3 regions of the Amycolatopsis sp. NPDC034160 genome follow, and region 1 is predicted to be linked to each of the others. Evidence: predicted binding sites of a transcription regulator. Region 1 holds the regulator's gene; each other region holds the start of a gene.
What was found. The regulator HspR, encoded in region 1, represses chaperone genes until heat shock. The targets are predictions, from matches to a motif close to ANNTTGAGTNNNNNNNACTCAANNT.
Positions count from the first base shown of each region.

Region 2: lon (endopeptidase La) is a predicted target of HspR. The motif match lies at 1,454-1,478, and genes of this name have one in related genera.
Region 3: ACZ54P_RS15240 (adenylate cyclase) is a predicted target of HspR. The motif match lies at 1,808-1,832, and genes of this name have one in related genera.

Region 1 covers NZ_JBVISU010000001.1:575,594-578,853, reverse strand. Annotated here, with positions in the region: gene ACZ54P_RS02810 (lytic polysaccharide monooxygenase) at 1-582, shown strand, start outside; gene ACZ54P_RS02805 (DUF305 domain-containing protein) at 579-1,184, shown strand; gene ACZ54P_RS02800 (heat shock protein transcriptional repressor HspR) at 1,253-1,681, opposite strand; gene dnaJ (molecular chaperone DnaJ) at 1,687-2,859, opposite strand; gene grpE (nucleotide exchange factor GrpE) at 2,893-3,260, opposite strand, start outside.
Region 2 covers NZ_JBVISU010000002.1:290,360-293,619, forward strand. Annotated here, with positions in the region: gene lon (endopeptidase La) at 1-1,437, opposite strand, end outside; gene ACZ54P_RS06260 (SAM-dependent methyltransferase) at 1,767-2,630, opposite strand; gene ACZ54P_RS06265 (GNAT family N-acetyltransferase) at 2,669-3,260, opposite strand, start outside.
Region 3 covers NZ_JBVISU010000006.1:41,009-44,268, reverse strand. Annotated here, with positions in the region: gene ACZ54P_RS15255 (hypothetical protein) at 1-226, shown strand, start outside; gene ACZ54P_RS15250 (hypothetical protein) at 308-748, opposite strand; gene ACZ54P_RS15245 (hypothetical protein) at 765-1,661, opposite strand; gene ACZ54P_RS15240 (adenylate cyclase) at 1,833-2,819, shown strand; gene ACZ54P_RS15235 (hypothetical protein) at 2,822-3,260, shown strand, end outside.

The sequences.
Region 1 (3,260 bases):
GAACCGCAGAGCGTCGAAGGTCCCAAGGGGCTTCGCAGCTGCAACGGCGGCGTTCCGGGGTTCGCGCAGCTCAACGACGAATCGAAGTCGTGGCCCGCCGCCTCGGTCGGCAACAGCGTGACCTTCAACTGGAAGTTCACCGCCTACCACCGGACCACGAACTACGAGTACTACATCGGCGGCACCAAGATCGCCGACATCAGCGGCAACAACTCCGCGCCGAAGGACCCGACGTCGCACACGGTGAACCTGAGCGGTTTCAGCGGCCGCCAAAAGGTCCTCGCCATCTGGAACATCGCGGACACCCCGATGGCCTTCTACAGCTGCATCGACCTGCAGATCGGCGGCGGAAACCCGCCGACAACGAGCAACCCGCCGACCACCAGCAACCCGCCGACCACGTCGAATCCCCCGACCAGCACCACCACCCCGCCCGCTGGTGGCACCTGGGCGACCGGGACGGCCTACTCGGTCGGCACCACGGTGACCTACGGCGGCGCGACCTACCGCTGCCAGCTGGCGCATACGGCGATCCAAGGCTGGGAACCGCCGAACACCCCGGCATTGTGGAGCCGGCAGTGAAGTTCGGCCTGATACTCGTCGCCGGTCTCGTGGCCCTCGCGGGCTGCGGGACCGGTGATGGCTCACCCACCACCGCCGGCGCCCCGATCTCCCCGGTTCCCCAGTCGGCGACGGGCGCCCCGGCGTCCGCGGAGTACAACGACGCCGACGTGATGTTTCTGCAAATGATGATCGCCCACAACAACCAGGGCGTGGAGATCGTCAAGCTGGTGCACACCAAACAGGGGCAGCAACAGCCACTAAAGGATCTCTCGTCCGCCATCGAGGCGACGCAGCAGAGCGAGAGCTCCGACATGCGGAACTGGCTGAAGTCCTGGGGCAAACCCGAGACGGGCTCGATGGACCCGCACGCGCACCACCATCACGGTGGCGACGGGCTCACCGACAAGGGTCTGCTCGAAGCACTGTCCAAAAAGGATGGCGGGGAGTTCACCCTCGACTTCGTGGACATCCTCGTCGCGCACCAGCACAACGGGGTCGCCCTCGCGAGGACCGAACTGAAGGACGGCAAGAACCCGGAGTCGAAGGCCTTGGCCCAGCGGATCATGGACTCGCGCACCGGCGAGGTCCAGCAGCTGCGCGCCCTGGTCCCCGGCCAGTAGAACGCATTTAGTCCTCTAAATGCACCGGTCGCAGCCAAGCACCGGAAGGCGTTCCCGCATTTAGAGGACTAAATGCGTTTTTTGGGCTTCCAGATCACCAAGGCCGTCTGCTGCCGCATGGGCACGAGGTCCTTGCGGTAGGAGGCGTGCACGGCCGCGGCCGTCTGTTCGGCGGCGACGTACGCGGCCGTGAGCTCCTCGGTCAGTTCGGCGATCCGGCTCCGCAACGCGTCGACCTGGTTCTCCAGCTCGATGATCCGCTTGATGCCCGCGAGGTTGACACCGTCCTCTTGGGACAGTCGCTGCACTTCGCGCAGCAACGCGATGTCCCGCATGGAGTAACGGCGTCCACCGCCGGACGTCCGGCCCGGAGACACGAGACCCTGCCGGTCGTAGGACCGGAGGGTCTGCGCGTGCATACCGGAAAGCTGCGCCGCCACCGAGATGACGAACACCGGCGTGTCTTCGTCCGCACCGTGCGGCAGCCCGCCGAACATCATGCTCACCTGCCTTCGAGAAGTTCGGTGATCTCCGGTCGCGGATCGTGGTCGGCCATGGCTTCCGCGTAGGCTTCCAGTGCCTCACGGGCCTTGTCGTCCAATTTGGACGGAATGGCCGCCTGCAGGGTGACCAGCAGATCGCCTTGCGAGCCGTCCCGTTTCGCGATTCCCTTGCCGCGTACGCGAAGCACACGGCCGCTCGCCGTGCCCTGCGGCACCTTCAGCGAGACCTTGCCCTCGAGGGTCGGCACGGTGATCGTGCCGCCGAGGGCCAGTTCCGCGAAGGACACCGGCACGGTGATCGTCAGGTCGAGGTTCTGCCGCCCGAACACCGGATGCGGTGCGACGTGCACGCGGACGTACAGGTCACCCGCATGCGCGCCACCCTTGCCCGGTTCACCCTGGCCGGCGAGCCGGATCCGCTGGTCGTCGGCGACGCCCGGCGGAATCCGCACGGTCAGCGTGCGGGTGCGGGTGCTGACGCCCTCGCCCGCGCATTCCGGGCAGGGGTCGTCGATGATCGTGCCGCGGCCACGGCAGTCGCGGCACGGCTCGGAGAACGCGAACGCGCCCTGGCTGCGGCTGACCAGCCCGCTGCCCAGACAGGTCGAACACGTCCTCGGGGAAGTCCCCGGTTTCGCGCCGTTCCCGCCGCAGGTGGAGCAGGTCGCCGGGCTCGACAACCGGAGCGGCAGGGTCGCGCCCTTGACCGCCTCGGTGAAGTCGATCCGGACGTCGGTCTCCACGTCCGAACCGCGCTGCGGCCGGTTCGCCGTGGCACCGGCGGCACCGCGGCGGCCGAAGAGACCACCGAGGATGTCGCCGAGCCCACCGAAGCCACCCTGCTGCTGCTGGCCCGCCTGGCCGAAGATGTCGCCGACGTCGAACCCGCCGGCACCGCCGCCGCCGGGGAAGCCGAAGCCACCGGGACCGCCGGAGCCGAAGAGACGCCGGGCCTCGTCGTACTCCTTGCGCTTGGACGTATCGGAAAGCACGCCGTAGGCCTCGGAGACCGCCTTGAACTTCTTCTCCGCCTCCGCGTTGCCCGCGTTGGCGTCGGGGTGGTTCTCCTTGGCCAGCTTGCGATAGGCCTTCTTGATCTCGTCCGGGGTGGCGTCGGAGGAGACGCCCAACTCACGGTAGAAGTCCTTACCGATCCATTCCCGTGCACTCACCGAACGTCTCCTCCTTTCACGCCGTTTCGCCGATCAGCGATTGTTTTCATCGAAGAGCTCGCCGTCGAGCGGCAGCTCGCCGCCGACGGGCGGATCCACCGGGGTGGCCTGCGCCTCTGGTGCGGACGCGGCCGCGGGTGCGGCACCCGGTTCGTGATCGGTGACCCCGACCAGCGCCGCGCGCAGCACACGCTCGCCGAAGCGGTAACCGCGGCGCATGACCGTGGTGACCGTCGGGCCGGCGACGTCCGGGGACGTGCTGTGCTGGACGGCCTCGTGCACGCTCGGGTCGAAGGCTTCGCCCTCGGCGCCGAACGGCTCGAGTCCCGACCGCTGCAGGCTGGCGACCAGCTTCTCGCCGACCGCCTTGAAAGCGCCCGTCAGATCGCCGTGCTGCTCCG
Region 2 (3,260 bases), on a different contig from region 1:
GGCGAGGAACACGACGTCGGACAGGTCGAGTTCGACCTCCAGGTAGTGGTCGCGGAACGTGTGGTTCTGTTCCGGGTCCAGCACCTCCAGCAGCGCCGCCGTCGGGTCGCCGCGGTAGTCGGCGCCGACCTTGTCGATCTCGTCGAGCAGCACGACCGGGTTCATCGAACCCGCTTCCTTGATGGCGCGGACGATCCGGCCGGGCAGCGCGCCGACGTAGGTGCGGCGGTGCCCGCGGATCTCGGCCTCGTCGCGGATGCCGCCGAGCGCGACCCGGACGAACTTACGGCCCATCGCCTTCGCCACGGACTCGCCGAGCGAGGTCTTGCCGACCCCGGGAGGACCGGCGAGCGCGAGCACGGCACCCGAACGGCGTCCGCCGACCGGCCCGAGACCGGACTCCGCGCGACGCTTGCGCACGGCCAGGTACTCGATGATGCGTTCCTTCACGTCGTCGAGACCGGCGTGATCGGCGTCGAGGATGTCGCGCGCGGCGGCGATGTCGTGGACGTCGGTGGTGCGCTCGTTCCACGGCAGTTCGAGGACGGTGTCCAGCCATGTGCGGATCCAGCCGCCCTCGGGGGACTGCTCCGACGTCCGCTCCAGTTTGTCCACTTCGGACAGTGCGGCTTTCTTGACCGCGTCCGGCAGTTCGGCGGCTTCGACGCGGGCGCGGTAGTCGTCGTCGTTGGCGGTGCCGTCGAGTTCGCCCAGCTCTTTGCGGATCGCTTCGAGCTGACGGCGCAGCAGGAACTCCTTCTGCTGCTTCTCCATGCCCTCCTGGACGTCCTTGCGGATGGTGTCGGTGACCTCGAGTTCGGCCAACTGCTCGCGGCTCCATTCGAGGGCCTTTTCGAGCCGTGTCGAAACATCGAGCGTGGAGAGCAGTTCGAGCTTCTGGTCGGTGTTCAGGTACGAAGAGTTGCCCGCGAGGTCGGCGAGCGCGGACGGGTCCTCGACCTCCTGGACGGCGTCGATCATCTGCCAGCCGCCGCGCTGCTGGAGGATCGCGAGGACGACGCTCTTGTACTCGGACGCGAGCTTCGCGGAGTTGTCGTCGGTGGTCTCGGCGGCGACTTCGGCGTGGACCCAGCGGGCGGCGCCGGGACCGTCGGCGATGCGGCCGACGGTGGCGCGGCGGGTGCCGCGCAGCAGCACCGCGGTCTTGCCGCCGGGCACGCGGCCGATGCGCTCGACGGTCGCGATGGTGCCGAGTCCGGCGTACTCGCCGTGGACGCGGGGGACGATCAGCACCTCGGCCTTGGCGGCGGCGCTGGAGCGGATCCCCGGGAAGGAAGCCTGGGCAGGCGTGTTGGCCTGGGCGGACTCCACCGCGGCCCGCGTCTCCGTGTCGGTGAGGTCGAGCGGGACGATCATGCCCGGCAGCACGACGTCGTCATCGAGCGGGAGGACGGGCAGGAGGCGGTTGTCGGTCATCTGTGCACTCCTCGGTTAGTTGAGTCTGCCTAGCTCAACTCTCCGATCGACCCGTTTGTTTCCTCCTCACGTTCGCCGTCAGCGATCACCCACCCCTCGGACCTCTGCGCCCCAACGCGTCACGGTTAGCCTGCTAAAGGCGACGCGACGGGGTCAGAGGTCCGACCTCTTCTTGTGCGCCGCGTCCAGCAGCCCGCCTCGGGGCCGGGACGCGGGATTCGGCCCCCTCCGCCTCCCGGCCGCCGCACTGCTGGCCGCAACTCACCCACCCCTCGGACCTCTGCGCCCCAATGCGTCACGGTTAGCCCGCTAAAGGCGACGCGACGGGGTCAGAGGTCGGACGTAAGCGGGTGGGTGGCGACCCCGCACCAAGCGAACGGCCGGGCACCTTCCTCGTCCCGCCGCAGCTCCCGCACCGGCCGCCAGTCGGGCAGGTGCACGATGCCAGGCTCCAGCAGCGGCCAGTCCCCGAAGAGCGGCTTGATCTCTTCGCGGTCCCGCATCCATACGGGGTTGCTCGTCTTGCGGTACTGCTCCACCATCCATCGCAGGCCGTCGGCGTCCTCGCCGGTCTGGCCCCCGAAGCTCATGTGGGACAGCCCCAGCCAGCTGCCCGGCGCCAGCGCGTTCCGGTAGGTCGCGACCAGCGCGGGCGGATCGTCGTGCGGCCCGGCGAAATGCAGTACGGCCATCATCATCACGCACACCGGCTGGTCGAAATCGATCAGCCGCCGCGTCTCCGGATGCCCCAGTACGTCCTTCGGCCGCCGCATGTCCGCGTGGACGATTCCGGCCCAGTCCGTCGCCTCGTGTCGTTCGAGGATCAATTCCGCGTGCGCCACCGCCACCGGCTCGTAGTCGACGTACACGACCTTCGCCGTATCGTCCGGTTCCAGTTCCTCCTGGACGATCTCGTGCACGTTCCCGGCGGTCGGGACACCGGACCCCAGATCGATGAACTGCCGGATCCCCGCGTTCAGCGCGGCGCGCACGACCCGATTCATGAACTCGCGGTTGTGCCGCGCCCCCGGTTTGACCCACCGCCACTGCCGTTCCAGCGCGCGGGCGAACTCACGGTCGACCGCCCAGTTGTGGGTGCCGCCGAGGAACCAGTCGTAGATCCTCGCCGCGGACGGCTTTTCGGTGTCGACCCCGGTCGGCGCCACCGGCGCCACGTCGTCATCGCTGCTCATGACCAACCCCCTGATCCTCGAAGATCAGCGTATCTGGATCAGTACACGGCGGGCCGACGCTGCCAGTAGGTCCAGAGCGGCCGATAGCCCTGTGCGTACCAGAACGGCGTCGAGCGCGGATTGGCCAGCGCGTGGTGCAGCAGCACCGCTTCGGTCCCGCATTCGTCGAACACCTGGTGCGCGTGCGCGGCGAGCGCGGACCCCACCCCGCTCGATCGCGCCGGCTCGGCCACCGCCAGCGACGACAGATAGCCGACCCGGTCCGCCGCGACCCGGTCGCCGATCCACGAAGTCTCGTCGGGGAACTGCACCCGCACCATGCCCAGCGGACGCCCGTACAGCTCCGCGATCCACAACGTCGGGTTTTCCCGGCCCAGCTGTTTCGACAGATCCGCTGTGATCGCTTCCTTCGCGCCTTCGCGCAAAGTGACAGAGCCGAACTGCGCGTCATATCGCTGCAATTCCAGCTCGAGACCGACCGCGGTTTCGAGATCATCCGCTTCGGCGGGCCGGATGTGCACCCCAGGCGTCGTGGGCGGGCCGGTCACGGCGAGCCGGTCGGCCGGGCGGACCGCGATCACCAGCACCGGAGCGAATCCGCGGCGCAGCAATTCGGCCGAGCCGGGCGAA
Region 3 (3,260 bases), on a different contig from region 1:
CCAGGGCGCGAAGAACAAGGTCGTCGCCCGTGGGAAAACCGATTGTGCCGAAGCGACACAGGTGCTCACGGACTACTTCGGCAAGTTGACGCCCGCCGAAGCCAACTCGCCGCAGGGGCCCGGACCGGTGGTGATCGGCGCGTGGACCTGCGGGAGCGGGCCGAACGATCCGGTGACGAACTGCTCCACCGAGGACGAGCGGCAGATCGAAGCGACCCGATCCTGAGCCTCGGACGGCCCGCCTGTCCACAAGGGACGATCCGCGTGAAGGCCTCCTTCCCTACCTTGAGAGTAGGGAAGGAGGCCTTCACGGACTCGTCGCCTTTGACCGGCCGTCCCGCCGTCGGTTCTCGCGCCGGTAGGCCACGCCGACCACCACGACGATGGTCAGCATGAAGAGCCCGACCGCGCCGCCCGCCGAAACGCTCCAGATCAGCGGCGATCTCGACTGGTAAGCGAACCCGTCCCCGACGAAGATCGTGTCACCTTCGGCGGTCTTGCCGCCCAGCACCCGGCCACCGCCGATGCGGCCATCGGCGAACCGCCATTTCCCCTTGCAGTAGGGAGTCTGACCGTTCACCGCGGATCCCTCCGAGGTGCACCCCGAGATTTCGATGACCGCGACGTCTTGGCCGGTGCTCAAGGCGCGCACGTCGTCGCCGACGAACCACCAGACGGCGCCGAACAGGACGAAGAACGGGAGACTGCCCAGCAACACTCGCGGCAGAATCCAGGCTTTCCTCGGCACAGCCTTCCTTTCTCCGCTACAGCGTCAGCCACTGTTCGTGGTCGCGCTCCCCGACGAGAAGGTAGCCAGGCCGGTAGCCGGGCGGGACCACGAAACAGATCAACCCCTTGGTGCCGTCGAAAGCGCCCGGAGCGCCCGCGCAGCCTTCGACGCGCCGCGGCTCGCCGTGCGCGTCGGCGGACAGCTTCAGCGGGGTGTCGCCCAGCCCGGTCGCCTCGATCCGAAGCGTGAGGACCCGGAAATCGCTCAGCCAGGCCGGAGCCCCTTCCGGAGGATCCGGCAGGATTCCGGTCACGCGCAGAGACAGGTCCCCGGCCGCGAGGGTCCCCCCTCGCGCGACCGGCGGTGGATCCCCGACGTCATGCCCGTACCTCCACATCTCCAGGTCTGGTCGTCCCGTCGGGTCATACCCCGTCTTGCCGAAGCCGATCGGCGTCAGCACGACGAACGCGGCCAAGGCGACACCGGCCAGGAACGACGGGATCGCCCGGAACCTCCCCAGCGGTGACGACAGCGGCCGGCGTACCTGCCACCCGACCACGACGCCGAACACCAGGAGCAGGCCGCCCAGTGACATCGCGACGGTCTTCTCCCAGGCGTGCTGGACATCCACCTCGGCGGTCACGCCGCGCACGGACAGCACCCGGCCCGTCAGCGAGGAAAGCCGGGCGACCACGGGCTCCCCGCGGCGGAATTCCCCGCCTACCGGCAGTTCGATCACGCGACGGCCTTCGGTGATCGCCCGGACCTCGTAGGTGGTGCGCGGACCGTGCTCGGCTTCGGTGATCGTGGAGTCCGACTCGCTGACCACCGCGCGCACGGCGTGGGTTCCACCCAGCTCCTCCGCGGCCCACCGGCCGACGAAGGCCGCGAGGAACCCCAGCACGACTCCGAGGACGACCAAGCCCGCCACGGCCCAGTTTCGCTCGCTGTTCCGGGACTGTTCCTGGAATACCACCGATCACCCCCGCACGGTCGCTCCAGGGTAAGCACGTCCGGAGCGGGCCGACACAGGATTTATGCCGACAAGATCTTCTTCCTCGTCCCCTTGTCACACGGAGTAAGAGTCGTCTAGACTCAAACTATGTTCACCAGGGACGAAGCCGTAACGGAGATCGAGAACGCGGCCGAAGCGGCGGCTCTGTTCGACACCGACCCGCGGCTCGCTCACCGCCACTACCGCGCGCTGGCGGCCGCGCTGCACCCCGACCGGAATCCCGGCGACTCATGCGCCCACAAGGCGGCCGCGACCCTCAATCGCCTTTACGACGACTGGAAACGCGGCCGCGGCCAGACGGTCACCACGGCGACGTCGGCCTACGCCCTCACTCGCCCGCACGCGGTGGGCAGTGTCGCGACGACGTACCGCACCACCGGCCCTCATCTGGTCAAACTCGTCCGCAACCCGGCGCTGAATCCGCTGATCCACGCCGAGTGGGCGGCGTTGCGCACACTCGACGCCTTCACCGAACGTCACCGGTGGCTGCGCCCCTACTACCCGCGGCTGCTCGACACCTCGGGCCCGGTGGCACGGGGCGAGCGGGCGTTCAGCGTCCTCGAGCCACTCATCGACGGGTTCATCACCCTCGCCGACGTCGGGAAGGCCTTCCCGGACGGCCTCGACGGCCGCGACTACGCCTGGATGCACCGGCGGCTGCTGCGCGCGGTGGCGGGAGCGCACCGCGCGGGCGTCGTCCATGGCCATCTGACCGCGGACAACGTGCTGGTCCATCCCGAACGGCACGGCATCGTCCTGATCGGCTGGTCCTTCGCCGTCGAAGACGGTGCGCTCCCGCTGGCGGCGGACAACTCGGTCGACTGTCCACCCGAAGTCCACAAAGGACTGCCGATGACCGCGGCCACCGACGTGCACATGCTCCACAAGCTGATGCTTTCCCTGCTGGCGCCCGGAGAAACCCGCCAACGCGAGTTCGCCACATGGTGCACCCAAGAAACGCCGGGGCAACGGCCCGACGCCGTCGATCTGCTCGACGAATACGACGACCTGATCGGCGAGCTGTACGGCCCCCGCACCTTCCGCCCCTTCATCATCCCCGAGACAGGAGCCTGACCATGGGACACGGACACTGGGACGACAACGCCTACGCCGCCGCGAAAACCTTCCGCGCGGCCAAGGGCGAGGACGATTTCGGCTACACCGCCGATCTCCGCTCCAAGCCCGCGAAAGAGTGGAAGGTCGCGCCCGCGCTCGATCCGCTGAACGCCGTCCGGGAATGCCGGGATTCGGCCGACCACGCCGATTCGACGCCGATCGCGGTGCTGTTCGACGTCACCGGCTCGATGCGCCGGGTACCGCGGGTCATGCAGGGCAAGCTCGGCAAACTGCACGGCTTGCTGAAGCGCCGCGGTTATCTGGCCGATCCGCAGGTCCTGTTCGGCGCGATCGGCGACGCGGACAGCGATCGGGTGCCGTTGCAGGTCGGGCAGTTCGAATCGGACAACCGGATGGACGAGCAGCTGCGCACGATCTTCCTCGAAGGCGGCGGCGGCG